3 regions of the Bacillus sp. 9.4 genome follow, and region 2 is predicted to be linked to each of the others. Evidence: predicted binding sites of a transcription regulator. Region 2 holds the regulator's gene; each other region holds the start of a gene.
The links. The regulator Rex, encoded in region 2, represses fermentation and respiration genes when NADH is low (regulators of the CRP and FNR family bind a similar motif). The targets are predictions, from matches to a motif close to TTGTGAAATATTTCACAA.

Region 1: ACZ07B_RS15645 (nitrate reductase subunit alpha) is a predicted target of Rex. The motif match lies at 4,401-4,418, and genes of this name have one in related genera.
Region 3: ACZ07B_RS18420 (L-lactate dehydrogenase) is a predicted target of Rex. The motif match lies at 5,113-5,130, and genes of this name have one in related genera.

The regions. Positions count from the first base shown of each region.
Region 1 is NZ_JBVFMU010000003.1:715,218-722,478, reverse strand. It holds gene argS (arginine--tRNA ligase) at 1-756, shown strand, start outside; gene narK (nitrate transporter NarK) at 892-2,079, shown strand; gene fnr (fumarate/nitrate reduction transcriptional regulator Fnr) at 2,178-2,894, shown strand; gene ACZ07B_RS15655 (YwiC-like family protein) at 2,925-3,644, opposite strand; gene arfM (Crp/Fnr family transcriptional regulator ArfM) at 3,788-4,264, shown strand; gene ACZ07B_RS15645 (nitrate reductase subunit alpha) at 4,483-7,261, shown strand, end outside.
Region 2 is NZ_JBVFMU010000012.1:3,018-10,278, reverse strand. It holds partial or broken gene groEL (chaperonin GroEL) at 1-257, opposite strand, end outside; gene groES (co-chaperone GroES) at 304-588, opposite strand; gene ACZ07B_RS22130 (CPBP family intramembrane glutamic endopeptidase) at 827-1,561, shown strand; gene ACZ07B_RS22125 (YdiK family protein) at 1,558-1,749, shown strand; gene tatC (twin-arginine translocase subunit TatC) at 1,981-2,745, opposite strand; gene tatAY (sec-independent protein translocase protein TatAY) at 2,752-2,925, opposite strand; gene ACZ07B_RS22110 (redox-sensing transcriptional repressor Rex) at 2,947-3,594, opposite strand; gene moaC (cyclic pyranopterin monophosphate synthase MoaC) at 3,591-4,103, opposite strand; gene ACZ07B_RS22100 (ABC-F family ATP-binding cassette domain-containing protein) at 4,229-6,157, shown strand; gene tsaD (tRNA (adenosine(37)-N6)-threonylcarbamoyltransferase complex transferase subunit TsaD) at 6,387-7,261, opposite strand, start outside.
Region 3 is NZ_JBVFMU010000005.1:137,634-144,894, forward strand. It holds gene ACZ07B_RS18400 (M20 peptidase aminoacylase family protein) at 1-568, opposite strand, end outside; gene ACZ07B_RS18405 (YfcC family protein) at 718-2,151, shown strand; partial or broken gene ACZ07B_RS18410 (DUF6773 family protein) at 2,267-2,809, shown strand; gene amyE (alpha-amylase) at 3,018-4,997, shown strand; gene ACZ07B_RS18420 (L-lactate dehydrogenase) at 5,174-6,139, shown strand; gene ACZ07B_RS18425 (L-lactate permease) at 6,171-7,261, shown strand, end outside.

The DNA of each region.
Region 1 (7,261 bases), on a different contig from region 2:
GTATTGATCAAGAAGGACGGCACGTACACGTACCTTCTTCCTGATATCGCGTATCATAAGGACAAGCTTGACCGCGGCTTTGATAAGCTGATCAACGTTTGGGGCGCCGATCACCACGGCTACATCCCGCGTATGAAAGCGGCAATCGAAGCGCTGGGCTATGAAAAAGGAACGCTTGAAGTAGAAATCATTCAGCTCGTTCACCTTTACAAAAACGGCGAGAAAATGAAAATGAGCAAACGGACCGGTAAAGCCGTAACGATGCGTGACCTGATTGAAGAAGTCGGCTTGGATGCCGTGCGTTACTTCTTTGCAATGCGAAGTGCAGACACCCATATGGATTTTGACTTAGATCTTGCTGTATCAACATCTAACGAAAACCCCGTTTATTATGCACAATACGCGCATGCCCGTATTTGCAGCATGCTTCGCCAAGGGGAAGAGCAGGGACTTAAACCGGCGGCAGATCTTGATTTCAGCCATATTCAATCAGAAAAAGAATACGATCTGCTGAAAACGATCGGCGGCTTCCCAGAGGCAGTGGCGGAAGCAGCGGAAAAACGAATTCCGCACCGTGTCACTAACTATATTTATGATCTGGCTTCTGCTCTGCACAGCTTCTACAATGCAGAGAAAGTCATCGACCCTGAAAATGAAGAGAAAAGCCGCGCGCGCCTGGCTTTAATGAAGGCAACGCAAATTACGCTGAACAATGCGCTTCAGCTGATCGGCGTATCGGCTCCGGAAAAAATGTAATCACGATCAAAAGGACAAAGTCTTCGGGCTTTGTCCTTTTTTTATGAGAAAAACGTGTGATGTAATTCACAATCCTGTTTGGCGAGTTTTTGTATGATAAGACTGATTATTGAATCATTGAAAGGGGCAAGCCAAATGATCAACCGTCAACACATTCAATTATCGTTACAGTCATTAAGCTTGGTGGCAGGGTTTATGGTTTGGGTGCTGATTTCATCACTCATTTCCCAAATCACATTAGATATTCATTTAAGCAAGGGCGAGATTTCTTTGGTGACGGCGATTCCTGTGATCCTCGGGTCGCTTCTCCGCATTCCTTTAGGGTATTTAACGAACAGGTTTGGCGCGAGGCTCATGTTTATGGTCAGCTTCATCCTGCTTTTATTTCCTGTATTTTGGATCAGTATCGCGGACTCTCTGTTTGATTTAATCGCAGGCGGCTTTTTCTTAGGGATCGGGGGAGCGGTGTTTTCCATTGGAGTGACCTCCCTCCCGAAATATTATCCGAAAGAAAAGCACGGTGTCGTCAATGGGATTTACGGTGCAGGAAATATCGGGACAGCCGTTACGACATTTGCAGCGCCGGTTATCGCTCAAGCCGTCGGGTGGAAATCAACCGTGCAGATGTATCTGATTTTGCTGGCTGTCTTTGCCTTACTGCACGTGTTGTTTGGCGACAGGCATGAGAAGAAGGTCAAAGTTTCTGTTAAGACTCAAATCAAAGCCGTTTACCGAAATCATGTGCTATGGTTTCTGAGCCTGTTTTATTTTATTACGTTCGGTGCCTTTGTCGCCTTCACTATCTATCTGCCGAACTTTCTGGTGGAGCATTTTGGGCTGAATCCTGCAGATGCCGGCTTGAGGACGGCTGGCTTTATTGCGGTTTCTACGCTGCTCAGGCCTGCAGGCGGATTCCTGGCTGATAAAATGAGCCCGCTCCGCATCTTGATGTTTGTTTTTGCCGGGCTTACATTATCAGGCATTATCCTATCGTTCTCGCCGACAATCGGCCTTTATACGTTTGGATCATTAACCGTGGCCGTCTGCTCAGGCATAGGAAACGGGACTGTTTTTAAACTGGTGCCTTTCTATTTTTCGAAGCAAGCGGGGATTGCCAATGGGATTGTGTCTGCCATGGGCGGATTAGGCGGCTTTTTTCCTCCTCTCATATTGGCGAGTGTATTTCAGGCAACAGGCCAGTACGCGATCGGGTTTATGGCGCTTTCAGAGGTGGCGTTAGCCAGTTTTGTCCTTGTCATATGGATGTATTGGCAGGAAAGAATGAAAACACACACGGAGAGAAACAGCCAGAGCATCAACTAACACTGGGGCATTCACAAGATTGTTAGTTTTTTCTCGATGGGTACAAATCAATTCACGTTACAATAAACACACAACGTGACTTTCTTCGAGGTGAGCTCATGAATTTTCTCTCTGTTCGACCATCTGATAGTGATCTTATATCCAGCGATCTGCATGAATTGCTGGAATCGATCAGCACGAAAAGAAAAATGGAAAAACACACGTATTTGTTTCGAGAAGGAATGGATGCAGAAGAGCTTTATCTGATTCAATCAGGACTCATTGAAATCGGCAAGCTGACATCTGACGGAAAAGACCTGACGCTTAGAATCTGCCAAAAGCATGATATCGTCGGAGAATTAACACTTTTCACTGAAGAACCGAGGTATATGCTCAGTGCAAAAGTGCTAGAGGATGGCGAGGTGCTCGTCATTAATAAAAATAAGCTGGAAAAAGAATTAATCCAAAATGGCGCTTTGACATTTGAGTTCATGAAATGGATGAGCACGCACCTCCGGAAGATTCAGTCCAAAATCAGGGATCTGCTTCTTCATGGCAAAAAGGGGGCGCTCTATTCCACTCTTATCCGTTTATCAAACAGCTACGGAGTGGAGCGAAGCGACGGCATTCTGATTAACATTGTCCTGACAAATCAGGATTTGGCAAAGTTTTGCGCGGCTGCACGGGAAAGCATCAACCGTATGCTGGGAGATCTCCGCAAAAAAGGGGTTATTTCGATAGACGAATCCGGAAAAATTATTTTGCACAAGCGGGACTATTTACGATGTGAGATTGAGTGTGAAAATTGCCCGCTGGAGATTTGCAATATTGACTGAAAAAACAAGGACAGTGGTGTCCTTGTTTTTTTACCTTGTGATAAACAGGCACATGACGGCAAGAAAGAAGCAGGCATTCACGATTTCCAGAATGCCAATCGTTTTTACGGGCCAATCCCTTCCATGAAAAAACCATGCCCGCAAGCTGCTCGGGATAAAAGCGAGAAACGCCCATCCTGCTCCGAAAAGAGCGGATAAAAAGGGGAGCAGCAGGTGATATCCCCATGACCAGTATGCAAATGCCCTGTTTTTTCTCTCGCGGATCACCGATTTCACATAAAAGGAACTCCCGATAAAAAATAAAGCAGACTGCAAGAAAATAAACCAAGCCCAGCCGTCAAGGGTTCCCATCCCCAGCCAGCAGCTCGCAAACCCGCCCGAACAAAAGAACAAGACACCTGCAACATCATTCAATAAGGCTCGTTCGTTTTTTCTGCGGGCAAAATACATATGTATGAGAAACAGCGGCAGTAAAGAAACGCCCACCCAGATGAGAGGCGGCTTATGAAAGACCGAGATCATCAAAAAGCAGCAGGCGGGAAAACCGTAATAACACATCCACTTTTGATATGGTTTGCTTTGTTTCTTTTTTAAGGCAAGCGTAACGGGATAAACCGCTAAGTATAGGAAAAGCCAACCAAGGAAGAGCGGAATATGCCAAATAACGGGGCCTCCCTTGACCATGCCGAGTAAAAATGGGATCAGCAGCATCGCCCACGCCCCGTGCTGCTTCGGAATCAGCGCCTTCATCGAAATCCTCCTTTTTTCTTTCATTATAAATGCATTCACCCTCCTGATAAGTGACATTCATCATACAGGCTGTGAAATACATCACTGCTGTACAGGCTCAGTCGAGCTACACTAAAGCTATCCTTAGCACAGGAGGTTTTCCTATGAATCAGTGTGACTATTTATTATTTCTGAAACAACTTCCTATGTTTAATGAAGTGCCTCTATCCATTGTCGAAACCTTGCTGAAAAACGGCACGTTTATCCGCGGTTCATGTGATCAGTCTCCATCTTTTCTTCATTCTCAATCTGTTTATATTGTATTAAAAGGCAGTGTCCGTTTTATGGACACAAGGCTCCCTGAAGGGTCGAAAACCGTTGCGCTGTGGGAAAAAGGCGATGTGTTTCCGATTGATGAAAAAGGCGGGCTTTATTTATCGCCCTTTATCTCAGTCAATGCCACTTCAGACATTCTGATTCTCAACATCCCATATTACATATTTAAGAAAATGATGTCTTATCATCCGCAGCTGCAAATGAACTTTTTGGTTATGCTTCAGCAAAATGTTTTTTGTTCCTATCAATTATTTTTGCGGTATCTGCATACATCACAGGATGAAAACGCCGAGCCCGGTTCTTAAATAGAGCCGGTTTTTTTTGATCTTTGAATGAAAGGCGGCTAATGACCCAAGCGTCCTGCCTGAACGCAGCCTTCCTCACATCTTGTGAAAATCCTTCCTTCTCCTTTGTGTGAACATTTTGTGAAAAAAGCAGAGTGTGTGACATAGTTCACAAGGAAACGCGCTGTCTCTGTTTATAGTGAACTTAGCATCACCTGACTCGGAAGGAGTGAACTCTCATGAAGAAAAAGAAAATGAGTCCGTTGTTTAGGAGATTGAATTATTTCTCTCCTATCGAACACCATTCAAATAAACATAGCCAAACTACCCGCGAGGATCGCGATTGGGAGAATGTATACAGAAACAGATGGCAGTACGACAAAGTCGTTCGCTCCACCCACGGCGTCAACTGTACAGGGTCTTGCAGCTGGAATATTTATGTGAAAAACGGAATTGTCACGTGGGAAGGGCAAAATTTGAATTATCCATCAACAGGCCCGGATATGCCTGATTTTGAACCGAGAGGCTGCCCGCGGGGGGCCAGTTTTTCATGGTATATCTACAGCCCGCTCCGTGTGAAATATCCATACGTGCGCGGTGTGCTGATCAATTTGTGGCGGGAGGCATTGCAGACGCATCAAAATCCATTGGAAGCCTGGAAATCGATCGTCGAAAACCCTGAAAAAGCGAAGTCCTATAAACAGGCGAGAGGGAAAGGCGGTTTTGTGCGCGCTGAATGGCCGGAGGTGCTGAAGCTGATTTCAGCCTCTCTGCTGTATACAGTGATGAAATACGGGCCTGACCGAAACGTCGGTTTTTCTCCGATTCCGGCCATGTCCATGATCAGCCACGCATCAGGCTCCCGGTTTATGTCGTTAATCGGAGGCCCTATGCTCAGTTTTTATGACTGGTATGCGGATCTTCCTCCAGCATCCCCGCAAATTTGGGGTGACCAGACGGACGTTCCGGAAAGCAGTGATTGGTACAATTCCGGCTATATTATCACATGGGGCTCCAACGTTCCGTTAACGAGAACGCCTGACGCGCATTTTTTGGCGGAGGCCCGCTATAAAGGCGCTAAGGTCATTTCGATCAGTCCAGATTTTGCGGAATCCTCAAAGTTCGCGGATGACTGGCTGAGTATTCGCCAAGGGACTGACGGGGCGCTTGCGATGGCGATGGGTCACGTTATTCTGCAGGAATTTTACGTGAACCAAGAAACTGAACGTTTTATTGAGTACGCGAATCAATACACTGATTTTCCATTTCTCGTCACTCTGTCAAAAGAAAATGGCGTATACACAGCGGGACGGTTTCTGCATGCGAAGGACATCGGGCGGAAGACAAAGCATGATCAGTGGAAGCCTGCGGTTTGGGATGAACAGACAAGTTCATTTGCCATACCCCAAGGGACAATGGGCTCGCGCTGGGACGGGCAGCAGAAATGGAACCTGCACATGATTGATGAAGAAACCGGGGAACCGATTGAACCCCGTCTCTCTGTGCTGGGAATAGAGGACGAAATCGGCACGGTGCGCATCCCGTATTTTTCAAATGACGGAAACAAAGTGCTCGAGCGGGATCTTCCTATTAAAAAAATGAACCTGAACGGTGAAGAAACGTACATCACGACCGTGTTTGACTTGATACTGGCTAACTACGGCGTGAACCGGGGCATCGGCGAACGATCGGCTGTCTCCTATGATGACCCTGAGCCGTTTACGCCTGCCTGGCAGGAACAAATGACAGGAATCAAAAAAGAAGCTGTCGTTAAGATTGCCAGAGAGTTTGCCCAAAATGCGATCGATACAGACGGCCGGTCCATGATTATCGTAGGGGCCGGCATTAACCACTGGTTCAACTCCGACACGATCTACCGAGCGGTGTTAAATCTTGTTTTACTTGTAGGCGCCCAAGGCGTAAACGGCGGAGGCTGGGCCCATTACGTGGGGCAGGAAAAGCTCCGACCTGCTGAAGGGTGGCAGACGATTGCAACTGCAAAGGACTGGGAGGGCGTGCCCAAGCTGCAAAACGGCACCTCATTTTTCTACTTTGCGACAGATCAGTGGCGTTATGAGGACCAGCCGATCAGTGATTTGGCATCGCCGATTGCTGCGTCATCCCGCTACAAGCACCACGCTGATTACAATGTGCTGGCCGCGCGGCTAGGGTGGCTTCCGTCTTACCCGACTTTCAATCAAAATGGCATCGATCTGTATAAAGAAGCTGAAAAAGCAGGGGCAGCAACACCTGAAGACGTAGGTGCGTACGTGGCCTCACAGCTCCAAGAGAAAAAACTGAAATTCGCGATTGAAGATCCTGACAATGAAGTGAATTTCCCAAGGAATCTCTTTGTATGGCGGGCAAATCTGATCTCAAGCTCAGGAAAAGGGCATGAATATTTTCTCAAGCATTTGCTGGGGACAACGAACGGTTTAATGAATGACGACTGCGACAGCATCCGCCCAGAAGAAATCAAATGGCGGGAGCAGGCGCCGGAAGGAAAGCTCGACTTATTAATCAATCTTGATTTTCGAATGGCGGGTACGGCGCTGTATTCCGATATCGTGCTGCCGGCGGCGACATGGTATGAAAAACACGATCTCAGCAGCACAGATATGCATCCGTTCATTCATCCATTTGCTCCGGCGATCTCAGCTCCGTGGGAATCGAAGTCAGACTGGGATATTTTCAAGGCGCTGTCAAAAGCCGTTTCCGATCTGGCAGAAGAAGTCAATATGGAGCCGGTGAAAGAAGTGGTTGCGACGCCGCTCCTCCACGACACCATGCAGGAATTGGCCCAGCCATTCGGCAAAATCAATGACTGGAGCAAGGGCGAATGTGAAGCCATTCCGGGAAAAACGATGCCGAACATCCAAGTCGTTGAACGGGATTACAAACACATTTTTCATAAAATGACCGCACTCGGTCCTAACGCTGCTTTAAAGCCGAGCGGAACAAAAGGGATGAGCTGGTCAATAGCCGATGAATATGAATCACTCAAAAAGAGACTGGGAG
Region 2 (7,261 bases):
TCACCGGCAACGTCGTTTGTTTTGCTGGCTACTTCAGCAACAAGCTTAGCACCCATGTTTTCAAACGCGTCTTCTAGCTCGATTTCTTTAGCGATTGTTACACCGTCATTTGTGATTAACGGAGAACCGAATTTTTTCTCTAGAACCACGTTGCGTCCTTTTGGTCCTAAAGTTACTTTAACAGCATCAGCAAGTGCATCGACACCGCGAAGCATTGCGCGGCGAGCTTCTTCACTAAACTTAATTTCTTTTGCCATGTTTACAAGACCTCCTCAAATGTTTTAAGTATTGTTTATTTAAGAATTAGCCAATAACAGCTAAAATGTCGCTTTCACGTAAGATTAAGTATTCAGTACCTTCGTATTTCACTTCAGTACCTGCGTATTTTGAGAAGATAATGCGGTCGCCCTCTTTTACTTCTAAAGCAACGCGCTCTCCGCTTTCTAACACGCGACCTGAACCAGCTGCCACGATTTTGCCTTCTTGCGGTTTTTCTTTTGCAGAATCCGGCAACACAATTCCGCTGGCAGTTTTTTCTTCAGATTCTACGAGTTCAATGACAACGCGATCACCTAATGGCTTTAACAATGTAATAACCTCCTCAATAGTATGAATATGTAATTTTAGCACTCAGCACTAAAGAGTGCTAACACAATTCTTATAATAAAGAATCTCCCTTCCAATTTCAAGTGATAAGATAAAAATTTTTTCACGCTTACATCATTCTTTTCCGCTCCCTTTTCCGTTAGCTTTTTCACCCCCGTACCGATTATGTTACAATAGCTGTAGATGAACGAAACCCACTTAACAAAGGAGTACATACCATTTGAGAAAACAGTATTGGTTTATTATTTTGACATATATCATCATGCAGTTTTCCGCATTAATCGCGATTCCCTTGTTATTTAAATTCGGTTATGCCGGAGGACAGCCTACAGATGAAAATATGCTGCATGCACAAGGATTATGGTCCGTTATCAGCTTTATCGCCTGTCTCGTTGTTGTTCTGCTCATTCTGAGAACCGTTCCGAAAGAAACGCTGCGAAACGGACAGAAGGACTCAATCGGACTTTCTATCCTTTGGGCGATAGCCGGTTTTTTCATTGCCCTTTTCTCTCAAGGAATAGCAGGCTCTATTGAATATTATGTTTTTGGCATCGGAAGAGAATCAGAAAATACACAAGCGATTCTGGATGTCATTCAGGCAGTCCCGCTCATGATTATCGTTTCTTCCATCGTCGGGCCTATATTAGAAGAAATCATCTTCAGAAAAATCATTTTCGGCGCGCTGTACGAAAAAACGAATTTCTTTTTTGCAGGACTGATCAGCTCGGTTATTTTCGGTATTGTTCACGCTGATTTGAAGCATCTTCTTCTATATACAGCAATGGGCTTTACCTTTGCCTTTTTATATGCCAGAACAAAACGGATATGGGTGCCGATTTTCGCCCATTTAATGATGAATACATTCGTCGTCATCATGCAGCTTGAGCCTGTTCGGAATTACCTTGAACAGCAGAGCACACAAATGCAATTGATTATTGGAGGATTATTTTTATGAGAAACCCGGTAGTTTGGGGAATGATCTACTTTGCCGTAGGGTGCATCTTTACTTATCTTGCCGCAAGCTCGCCAGGCAGCATGTGGTCATTTTACTCCATCCTGCTGATGGTGTTCGCCGCTTACAACATCAGCATTTCTTTTAAGATGTTCGCCTTTTCATTTAAAATCAAAAAGAACCAAAAATAAAGAAAATCCATTTCTGAATGAGAAATGGATTCAAATTAAATCCTAAAACGGCTTTCGTTTTAGGATTTTGTCATTTTCAGCGTGATTGAAAACCCTTGAAGTCTAGGAAAGGCGAGCATTGGAGCGGAGCGAATGTTTTCATTCGTGAGCACCAACGCACAGGCTTGACAACAAATGCGGGGGTTTGTCAACACGCTGAATCCATTTCTCTCATGAGAAATGGATTTTTTATTATTGTCCGGAAGACACGTCCTGATCGGCTGAACTGCTTTTCTGTGCTTTCCGATAAGCGGCCTTCGATATAAGGATACTGATTTCATATAAAATCAAAAGCGGGACTGTGACCATCATATGGGACAGAAGCTCAGGCGGTGTAATCAGGGCTGCGATCACCAGCAGCGTAAAATACGCATACTTTCTGATTTTCGCCAAGAACATCGGTGTCACAATTCCGAGCCTGGTCAAAAACATGAGGATGACCGGCATTTGGAACAGCAGTCCAAACGGAATCGTCAGCTGCAGAAGAAAATGAAAATATTCATTAATTCCGATCACCTGATTGACATTCAAGTCCTGAGAAATCCGCTTCATAAAATCAACAACAAAAGGAAATAAAATATAATATGAAAAAGATAAGCCCGCTAAAAACAGCAAAATAGAGATCGGAATGTAGCTGAGCGTTACTTTGCGCTCTTTCTCATAGAGGCCCGGGCTCACAAAAGCCCAAAGCTGATAAAGAATAACCGGCGAGGTCAAGACTATGCCAATGATAAACGCAAATTGCATAAACACATAAAGCGGGTCTGTCAGGTTAAACGCGTTAAGCGTAAGCTGCTTCGCTTCATCTGTTTCTTGCAGATACACAATAATCGGCTTTGCTAAAAAAAATCCAGCAATAAAGAAAACGACAAACGCCAGCGCTACAATCAGCAACCGTTTTCGAAGCTCAGCAATATGCTCCAGCAGCGACATTTGATTCACTTTCATTCGTGTCATCCTAACTTACTGATCTTCTTTCTTTTTTTCCTCTTCATCACTCGTTAATCCTTTAGTAGCGTTTTTGAATTCACGAAGTGTGTCTCCCGCTGCTTTCCCCAATTCAGGCAGCTTTTTGGGACCGAAGATAATCAGAGCAACGATTGCGATAACAGCAAGGCTTCCAGGACCGATCGGCATATTTGGGCTCCTCCTTTCCCTCTATTCGATTTCCTCTAAAACTGAATAATGCTTCAAAAAATAAACCAGTGACTGAAGCTCAACTGCTAAATCTATATGATGAATTCGAATGTGTTCCGGCACATTCAAACGGGCCGGCGTAAAATTAAGGATTCCCTTGATTCCTAATGCGACCAATCTGTCTGTAATGGATTGAGCGGCAACTGCAGGCACTGTAAGAATGGCAACTGATTCATCTTTTACGTGTTGTTCAAGGTCATCAAGGTTATAGACGGGCACGCCGCCTACCTCAGTTCCTATTTTACTCTCATTTATATCAAAAGCCATAGAAATTTTTGTGTTATTATTTTTTGTGAAATTATAGTGAAGAAATGCCGTTCCCAAGTTCCCGACACCAATCAAGATGACGTCTGTCATTTCATCCTGATCAAGCGTTTTTCGGAAAAAAGACAGCAAATAATCCACATTATATCCGTATCCTTTTTTGCCAAGAGCTCCAAAATAGGAAAAATCCCTCCGAATCGTGGCAGAATCAACCTTTACGGCATCACTGAGTTCAGCGGATGATACACGCTGTTTTCCTGACGCATGCAGATTCTTTAAAAAGCGATAGTAAAGCGGCAGCCGTTTCGCCGTCGCCTGCGGAATTTTTGATTGATCCTTATTCATTTTTGGTCCTCCAAATTATACTCGGATAGTTCTCTTTTAAAGTCACCGTTTTTCCCGCCTGTCTTCTCCAGCAAGAAAGTAGGGCCGATGACCATTCCCTTATCAAGGGCCTTGCACATATCGTAAACGGTAAGAGCGCACACCGATGCAGAAGTGAGCGCTTCCATTTCCACACCTGTACTCCCTTTCGTTTTGACCTGTGCTTTTATATGAAGTATAACTTCTGCTTCTTTTATTTTCCAGTCAAACGATATATCTACCCCGCTCAATGAAAGCGGATGGCACATCGGAATGATATTCGACGTTTGCTTTGCGGCCATAATGCCTGCCACCTGTGCGACAGCCAGTACATCTCCTTTGCCGATATCGTGACTTTGTATTTTCTCGTACACTTCATTCTTCATGTGTACGCTTGAAACAGCCGCCGCAGTACGGACAGTCGAAGATTTTTCGCTAATATCCACCATCTGGGCTCTGCCCTGTTCATTAAAATGAGAAAATCCATTCATATTAAAACGCTCCTTAAACAGATCATACACTATTTTCTTCTCTATGTCTTATATGGCCAATGTATTGTTTGCTGACTTCTGGTTCATAAGCTACACTTAACTTATTATAGCAGAGGTGAAATAATATGATGATCTTACAAGTTAATCAGCTGTCCAAATCATTTGGTGCTGATACTATTTTAAACAATATAAAGCTGGAAGTCAGAAATCGTGATCGCATCGCCATTGTAGGAAGAAATGGCGCCGGAAAATCCACGCTCCTTAAAATTATCGCAGGCCAGCTTTCGTATGAAAAGGGCGAAATTATTAAACCGAAAGATATTACAATGGGATATCTCGCCCAGCATACTGGCTTGGATTCTAAGCTTACCATAAAAGAAGAGCTGCTGACTGTTTTTGACCACTTAAAAGCAATGGAAAAGGAAATGCGGGCTATGGAAGAAAAAATGGCGGCAGCTGACCCGGGTGAATTAGAAAGCATCATGAAAACCTACGACCGCCTTCAGCAGGAATTCAAAGATAAAGGCGGCTATCAATATGAAGCGGATGTAAGATCTGTGCTGCATGGTCTCGGCTTCAGCCATTTTGACGATTCTACACAGGTTCAAAGCCTCAGCGGAGGCCAGAAAACAAGACTGGCTTTAGGTAAGCTTCTGTTAACACAGCCTGATTTGCTCATTCTCGATGAGCCGACAAACCATCTGGATATTGATACGCTTACCTGGCTTGAGCATTATTTACAAGGCTATTCAGGCGCCATCCTCATCGTTTCGCATGACCGCTACTTTTTGGACAAAGTAGTAAACCAGGTGTACGAGGTATCAAGAGCAGAAAGCAAAAAGTATCACGGCAACTACAGCGCTTATCTCGACCAAAAAGCCGCGCAGTATGAAAAAGATCTTAAAATGTATGAAAAGCAGCAGGACGAGATTGCAAAGCTGCAGGACTTCGTAGACCGAAATCTGGCGAGAGCCTCTACCACCAAAAGGGCGCAAAGCCGCAGAAAGCAGCTTGAGCGAATGGAAGTCATGTCAAAACCGCTTGGCGATGAAAAATCTGCAAACTTTCATTTTGATATTACAAAACAGAGCGGAAATGAAGTCCTTCGTGTTCAGGATCTCACAATCAGCTATAAAAACCAGCCGCCGCTTTTAACAGAAGTGTCATTCATGCTCACAAGAGGAGAAAGCGCAGCGCTTGTCGGCCCTAACGGAATTGGTAAATCGACATTACTGAAAACATTGATAGACACCCTAAAACCAGATCAAGGAACGATCTCATACGGCTCAAATGTCAGTGTCGGCTATTATGATCAGGAACAGGCTGAGTTGACTTCCTCTAAACGTGTCCTTGATGAGCTGTGGGACGAGTACCCCGGGCTCCCAGAAAAAGAAATCAGAACGTGTCTCGGAAATTTCTTATTCTCCGGAGATGATGTGCTGAAACCAGTTCATTCACTGAGCGGAGGCGAAAAAGCAAGATTGGCTCTAGCTAAGCTGATGCTTCAAAAAGCCAACTTTCTCATCCTTGATGAACCGACGAACCATCTGGATTTAGACAGCAAAGAAGTTCTCGAAAACGCGCTGATTGATTATCCAGGCACACTGTTATTTGTCTCACATGACAGATATTTTATTAACAGAATCGCCACAAGAGTATTGGAGCTTTCTTCAAGCCATATAGAGGAGTATCTGGGAGATTACGATTATTATACAGAGAAAAAAACAGAGCAGCTTGAATTGGAGAAAATGAATCAGCAAGAGGAAACTGATAAAACGCCAGCTACAGTGAAGTCTGACTCCAAACGTTCCTACGAGGAAGAAAAAGAATGGAAAAAGAAAGAGCGCCAACGACTCCGTCGGATTGAAGAAATTGAAACCACTGTTCAAACCATTGAAGAGAACATTAGCCGCAATGATGAATTGCTATGTGACCCTGAAGTCTATCAGGATCATGAAAAAGTACAAGCTATCCATGCAGACAATGAGAAGCTTAATCAGGAGCTGGAATCTCTTTTGTCCGAATGGGAAGAACTATCCACAGAAGAAGATTAAAAAAGTCAAGCACCTCTTTTTAGAGGTGCTTTTTATCCACAGAACATCCCCTAATAAATAAACAAAGTAAGCGCTTTATACACACTATCCACAAAATATTCTGAATTTATCCACTTTATTAACAGTGACCTCAGCCCTTTATCCATCAATATCTCTATAATTACTCACAGATATGTGGATAAATTGTGAATTGTCTGTTAATAACAAACAGATAAAAAGTCTCACGCTATTATCTCGTGAGACTTTGATAAGAAGTCAATTCAAGGCCGGGCTGGCCATTCATATCATATGCACCGCGAATTCCTTTTTCAAAAGCAATTGTACCAGCAGCAGCAATCATCGCAGCATTATCCGTGCATAAAGCTAATGGAGGAATGACAAGCGTAATCCCTTCATGCTGGGCAAATTCCTTTTCTAATGCAGCTCTGAGGCCTCTGTTTGCAGCTACTCCTCCGGCTAAAAGGACCTGTTTGACATCAAATTCCTTTGCCGCGCGCGCCGTTTTGGTTACCAAGACATCGATCACACTATTTTGGAAACTGGCAGACAAATCTTCCGGAGCAATCTCTTGCCCTTTTTGGGATGCATTATGAAGCGTATTGATCACCGCAGACTTCAATCCGCTAAAGCTGAAGTTGTAAGAGCCTTCTTCAAGCCATGCGCGAGGAAGCGGAATATTGTCATTCCCTTTTTCAGCTAGCTTGTCAATTTGCGGTCCACCCGGATATGGCAATCCCATCGTCCGCGCCACTTTGTCGTAGGCTTCTCCTGCCGCATCATCAAGGGTTTCCCCAATGACTTCAAATGATCCATGTTCCTTCATATAAACCAGTTCTGTATGGCCTCCTGAAACGACCAATGCCAGTGCCGGGAACACGATGTCTTCTACAAGACGGTTCGCGTATATATGACCGGCTATATGATGAACGCCTACTAACGGAATGTTATATGCAAAGCTCAATGCTTTAGCGGCATTCACTCCGATAAGAAGCGCTCCCACCAGTCCCGGACCTTCTGTTACTGCAATCGCATCAATATCACTATACGTCATGCCAGCTTTGCGAAACGCCTCTTCTATAACCAAAGTGATTTGTTCAACATGAT
Region 3 (7,261 bases), on a different contig from region 2:
GGTGCGGACGGGCGCCATGAGCCTCTTCCCCGATGATCGTTCCCTCAATGTGCTGGCTTGATCCGTGCAGAATAGACGGAGCGCAGCGGCCGTTCTGTGTTTCCTGGATCGGACGGACGTGAACGCCATACAAATAGTCGATATCATCAAGCACGCCTTCTTCTATCATTTTCAAGGCGCCGCCGCCTTTTTCTTCTGCCGGCTGAAAGATAAAACGGATTGTGCCCTTCGGAAGCTCAGGTTGTTTTTTGAGCAGCATTAACGTGCCCAATGCCATTGTCATATGTGAATCGTGTCCGCAGGAATGGTTGGCGCGAAATGTGCCGTTAACCTCCTGCCACAGCGCGTCAATATCAGCGCGTACCGCTACAACAGGTGAGCCTGAGCCGATTTCGCCGACAACCCCGGTGCAGTCTGAAAACGTGCGCGTCCGGCACCCTAAATCCTCAAGCTTTTGTTTCAAAAATGAAGTTGTCTCATATTCCTTCCAGCTGACTTCAGGGTTCGCGTGCAGATGCTCGAAGATGTCCATAATGGTTTGTTTCATGTCTTCTGAAAGCTTTTGCATGGTAAGAAATACCTCCTTCTATCAGAATGAATTTTTACCTTCTTTACTTTATTTATATTGAAACAGGAAGATAGGCTGTATATAATATAGCACATATTGCTACTATTCAGAATAATTAATATTTTCAAACAGAGGGGATGGATCGAAATATGAGTATGCCAGCAGCCGAAACACAGCCTAAGAAAAAACGTATGACATTTAAAATGCCTGACGCCTATGTCCTCTTATTTATGATTGCTTTCATTTGCGCAATCGCTTCATATATTGTGCCGGCGGGTGAATTTGACCGCGTGACAAAGGGGGATGTCACGACCGCTGTTCCGGGAAGCTATCATTCCATTGAACAGTCTCCGGTCAGCTTGATCAGCTTTTTTACTTCTCTACAGGATGGAATGGTTGGATCAGCACCCATCATCTTTCTGATTCTATTCACAGGCGGCACCATTGCTATTCTAGAAAAAACGGGTGCCATCAATGGCCTGATTTACAATGTCATCAGCAAATTCCGCACAAAGCAATTATTATTTATTTGTATTGTCGGCGCATTGTTCTCCATTCTCGGAACAACCGGGATTGTCGTGAATTCAGTTATCGGTTTTATCCCCATCGGCCTCATTGTGGCACGATCCTTAAAATGGGACGCAGTCGCGGGAGCCGCTGTTATTTACATCGGCTGCTACGCTGGATTTAACTCCACCATATTATCACCGTCACCGCTCGGTTTATCACAATCAATCGCGGAGCTCCCTCTTTTTTCTGGAATCGGCCTGCGAGTTTTGATATACATATGCTTTTTGCTGTCTTCTATTATTTATATCTATTTGTATACGAGAAAATTAAAAAAATCAAAAGATGCCAGTGTGTTAGGAACAGATTGGTTCCCTGCGGCAGGAATGGGCGAAGCCGGTAAAGAAGAAGATCAGTCAGTGCCGTTTACCGTTCGCCATAAGCTGATTTTGGCTGTGGCGGGACTCTCACTTGTCGGATTTTTATACGGCGCTTTGAAGCTTGGCTGGTCAGATTCCCAAATGGCTGCGACATTTATTTTTATTTCTGTCCTTGCCGGTTTAATAGGCAGGCTTGCGGCGAACGATATTGCCAAAACCTTCATTACGGGCTGCCAAAGTCTTGTATACGGGGCGCTGATTGTCGGGATGGCACGAAGCATTTCCGTTATCCTTGAAAATGGAAAGCTCCTCGATACTGTCGTCAATGCTTTGGCTTCACTTTTGGACGGATTCAGCCCGATTGCCGGGGCAATCGGCATGTATATCGCCAGTGCGCTGCTTCATTTTCTCATCTCTTCAGGGTCTGGCGAAGCCGTTGTATTTATTCCAATCCTGGCGCCGCTCGCTGATTTGATGGGAATCACGAGACAGGTTGCGGTGGAGGCAGTTATGCTTGGAGAAGGGGTCGTCAACTGTGTGAATCCGACATCCGGCGTTCTCATGGCGGTGCTTGCCGCCAGCGGTATTCCGTATGTCAAGTGGCTGCGGTTTATGGTGCCGCTTGCTCTGATTTGGTTCTTGATCGGGCTTGTCTTTATCGTGATCGGCGTCATGATCAATTGGGGGCCGTTTTAACGATTGCTGCCCGCCGGCTTGTACGGCGGGCTTTTGAGTTATTCATTGCAGAAGCGCAGGCTGTTATTGTAACATGTAAGCCATAAGCCATTCGTAAAAGTGCGGGAGGAAGGTCATGAATAATCTGCGTAATAGACTTTCAGGCGTGAATGGGAAAAATAAGAGAGTAAAAGAAAAAGAACAAAAAATCTGGTCGGAGATTGGGATGATAGCGGGAGCATTTGCGCTGCTTGATGTGATCATCCGCGGGATTATGTTTGCATTTCCGTTTAAAGAATGGGCTGCAAGCCTTGTGTTTTTGTTCATCATTATCTTATATTACTGCATCAGGGCTGCGGCATCCGGAATGCTCATGCCGAGAATAGACACCAAAGAAGAACTGCAAAAACGGGTGAAGCAGCAGCGAATAGAATCAATTGCTGTCGCCTTTGCGGTAGTGGTGCTTACGATGTACGACAGGGGGATTCCCCATACATTCTTCGCTTGGCTGAAAATGATTCTTCTTTTTATCGTCTGCGGCGGCGTTCTGTTTCTGCTTCGGTATGTGATTGTGAAGCTGGCTTACAGAAGAGCGGTAAAAGAAGAAATAAAAAAGAAATCATCTTGAAAAATAGATGGTTTCTTTTTTTTGTTTGGAAAGCGAGGGAAGCGTTCATAGTTTCGGGCAGCTTTTTTTATAGGAACATTGATTTGTATTCACTCTGCCAAGTTGTTTTGATAGAGTGATTGTGATAATTTAAAATGTAAGCGTTGACAAAATTCTCCAGTCTTCACATCGGTTTGAAAGGAGGAAGCGGAAGAATGAAGTAAGAGGGATTTTTGACTCCGAAGTAAGTCTTCAAAAAATCAAATAAGGAGTGTCAAGAATGTTTGCAAAACGATTCAAAACCTCTTTACTGCCGTTATTCGCTGGATTTTTATTGCTGTTTCATTTGGTTCTGGCAGGACCGGCGGCTGCGAGTGCTGAAACGGCGAACAAATCGAATGAGCTGACAGCACCGTCGATCAAAAGCGGAACCATTCTTCATGCATGGAATTGGTCGTTCAATACGTTAAAACATAATATGAAGGATATTCATGATGCAGGATATACAGCCATTCAGACATCTCCGATTAACCAAGTAAAGGAAGGGAATCAAGGAGATAAAAGCATGTCGAACTGGTACTGGCTCTATCAGCCGACATCGTACCAAATTGGCAACCGTTACTTAGGTACTGAACAAGAATTTAAAGAAATGTGTGCAGCCGCTGAAGAATATGGCATAAAGGTCATTGTTGACGCGGTCATCAATCATACCACCAGTGATTATGCCGCGATTTCCAATGAGGTTAAGAGTATTCCAAACTGGACACATGGAAACACACAAATTAAAAACTGGTCTGATCGATGGGATGTCACGCAGAATTCATTGCTCGGGCTGTATGACTGGAATACACAAAATACACAAGTACAGTCCTATCTGAAACGGTTCTTAGAAAGAGCATTGAATGATGGAGCAGACGGTTTTCGTTTTGATGCCGCCAAACATATAGAGCTTCCGGATGATGGGAGTTACGGCAGTCAATTTTGGCCGAATATCACAAATACAGCTGCAGAGTTCCAATACGGAGAAATCCTGCAGGATAGTGCCTCCAGAGATGCTGCATATGCGAATTATATGAATGTGACAGCGTCTAACTATGGGCATTCCATAAGGTCCGCTTTAAAGAATCGTAATCTGGGCGTGTCGAATATCTCCCACTATGCATCTGATGTGTCTGCGGACAAGCTAGTGACATGGGTAGAGTCGCATGATACGTATGCCAATGATGATGAAGAGTCGACATGGATGAGCGATGATGATATCCGTTTAGGCTGGGCGGTGATAGCTTCTCGTTCAGGCAGTACGCCTCTTTTCTTTTCCAGACCTGAGGGAGGCGGAAATGGTGTGAGATTCCCGGGGAAAAGCCAAATAGGCGATCGCGGGAGTGCTTTATTTGAAGATCAGGCTATCACTGCGGTCAATAGATTTCACAATGTGATGGCTGGACAGCCTGAGGAACTCTCGAACCCGAATGGAAACAACCAGATATTTATGAATCAGCGCGGCTCACATGGCGTTGTGCTGGCAAATGCAGGTTCTTCCTCTGTTTCTATCAATACGCCAACAAAATTGCCTAATGGCAGGTATGATAATAAAGCTGGGGCGGGTTCATTTCAAGTGAATGATGGTAAACTGACAGGCACGATCAATGCCAGATCTGTGGCTGTGCTTTATCCTGATGATATTGCAAAAGCGCCTCATGTTTTCCTTGAGAATTACAAAACAGGTGTAACACATTCTTTCAATGATCAACTGACGATTACCCTGCGTGCAGATGCGAATACAACAAAAGCCGTTTATCAAATCAATAATGGACCAGAGACAGCGTTTAAGGATGGAGATCAATTCACAATCGGAAAAGGAGATCCATTTGGCAAAACATACACCATCATGTTAAAAGGAACGAACAGTGATGGTGTAACGAGGGCCGAGGAATACAGCTTTGTTAAAAGAGATCCAGCTTCGGCCAAAACCATCGGCTATCAAAATCCGAATCATTGGAGCCAGGTAAATGCTTATATCTATAAACATGATGGGGGCCGGGCAATTGAATTGACCGGATCTTGGCCTGGAAAACCAATGACTAAAAATGCAGATGGAATTTACACGCTGACGCTGCCTGCGGACACGGATACAACCAACGCCAAAGTGATTTTTAATAATGGCAGTGTCCAAGTGCCCGGTCAGAATCAGCCTGGCTTTGATTACGTGCAAAATGGCTTATATAATGACTCGGGCTTAAGCGGTTCTCTTCCTCATTGAGGGCAATGCTAGACGGGACTTACCGAAAGAAACCATCAATGATGGTTTCTTTTTTGTTCATAAATCAGACAAAACTTTTCCCTTGCAAAAGTTTGTGAAGTGTTGCACAATATAAATGTGAAATATTTCACAAATAAAAAGACATCAAAGAGAAACATACCCTGGAAGGATGATTAATGATGAACAAACATGTAAATAAAGTAGCTTTAATCGGAGCGGGTTTTGTTGGAAGCAGTTATGCATTTGCGTTAATTAACCAAGGGATCACAGATGAGCTTGTGGTCATTGATGTAAATAAAGAAAAAGCAATGGGCGATGTGATGGATTTAAACCACGGAAAGGCGTTTGCGCCACAACCGGTCAAAACATCTTACGGAACATATGAAGACTGCAAGGATGCTGATATTGTCTGCATTTGCGCCGGAGCAAACCAAAAACCTGGTGAGACACGCCTTGAATTAGTAGAAAAGAACTTGAAGATTTTCAAAGGCATCGTCAGTGAAGTCATGGCGAGCGGATTTGACGGCATTTTCTTAATCGCGACAAATCCGGTTGATATCCTGACTTACGCAACATGGAAATTCAGCGGCCTGCCAAAAGAGCGGGTGATCGGAAGCGGCACAACACTAGATTCTGCGAGATTCCGTTTCATGCTGAGCGAATACTTTGGCGCAGCGCCTCAAAACGTGCACGCGCATATTATCGGAGAGCACGGCGACACAGAGCTTCCTGTTTGGAGCCACGCGAATGTCGGCGGTGTGCCGGTCAGTGAACTCGTTGAGAAAAACGATGCTTACAAACAAGAGGAGCTGGACCAAATTGTAGATGATGTGAAAAACGCAGCTTACCATATCATTGAGAAAAAAGGCGCGACTTATTATGGGGTTGCGATGAGTCTTGCTCGCATTACAAAAGCCATTCTTCATAATGAAAACAGCATATTAACTGTCAGCACATATTTGGACGGGCAATACGGTGCAGATGACGTGTACATCGGTGTGCCGGCTGTCGTGAATCGCGGAGGGATCGCAGGTATCACTGAGCTGAACTTAAACGAGAAAGAAAAAGAACAGTTCCTTCACAGCGCCGGCGTCCTTAAAAACATTTTAAAACCTCATTTTGCAGAACAAAAAGTCAACTAACCGCAACTTTAGAGTAAAGGGCTGATTGTCAATGTGGGAGCAGTTGTATGATCCGTTTGGAAACGAGTATGTGAGCGCACTTGTGGCGCTCACTCCGATTCTCTTTTTTCTTTTGGCTTTAACTGTTTTGAAAATGAAAGGCATTCTTGCGGCATTTCTTACCCTAGCCGTCAGTTTCTTCGTCTCCGTTTGGGCATTTCATATGCCGGTTGAAAAAGCGATTTCTTCTGTTTTGTTAGGAATCGGGAGCGGGCTGTGGCCCATTGGCTACATCGTCCTGATGGCGGTGTGGCTGTATAAAATCGCAGTGAAAACCGGGAAATTTACCATTATTCGGTCCAGCATTGCCGGCATTTCGCCTGACCAACGATTACAGCTATTATTAATTGGTTTTTGTTTTAACGCGTTTTTAGAAGGCGCTGCCGGTTTTGGTGTTCCGATTGCGATTAGCGCGGCGCTGCTCGTCGAACTTGGTTTTAAACCGTTAAAAGCGGCAGCGCTCTGCTTGATTGCAAACGCCGCCTCCGGAGCCTTTGGGGCGATCGGGATTCCTGTCATCACAGGGGCGCAGATTGGTGATTTGTCTGCTCTTGAGCTGTCTCGGACATTAATGTGGACACTGCCGATGATCTCATTTTTAATACCATTCCTGCTTGTATTCTTATTAGACCGAATGAAAGGAATCAAACAGACATGGCCCGCTCTTCTGGTTGTGAGCGGTGGGTATACAGCGGTTCAGACACTGACAATGGCGGTGCTCGGGCCGGAATTAGCAAACATTTTGGCTGCCTTATTCAGCATGGGCGGGCTTGCCCTCTTCCTCCGCAAATGGCAGCCGAAAGAGATTTACCGCGAGGAAGGGGCCGGCGATGCTGGTGAGAAAAAAGCATACCGTGCCGCTGACATTGCGAAAGCGTGGTCTCCTTTCTACATTTTAACTGCGGCGATCACCATTTGGAGCCTTCCTGCCTTCAAAGCGCTTTTCCAAGAAGGCGGGCTGTTATATCAATCAACGCTCCTGTTCAAAATGCCTTTTCTGCATCAGCAAATTATGAAAATGCCGCCGATTGCGCCATCTGCCATGCCGTTAGATGCAGTCTTTAAAGTTGATCTGCTGTCAGC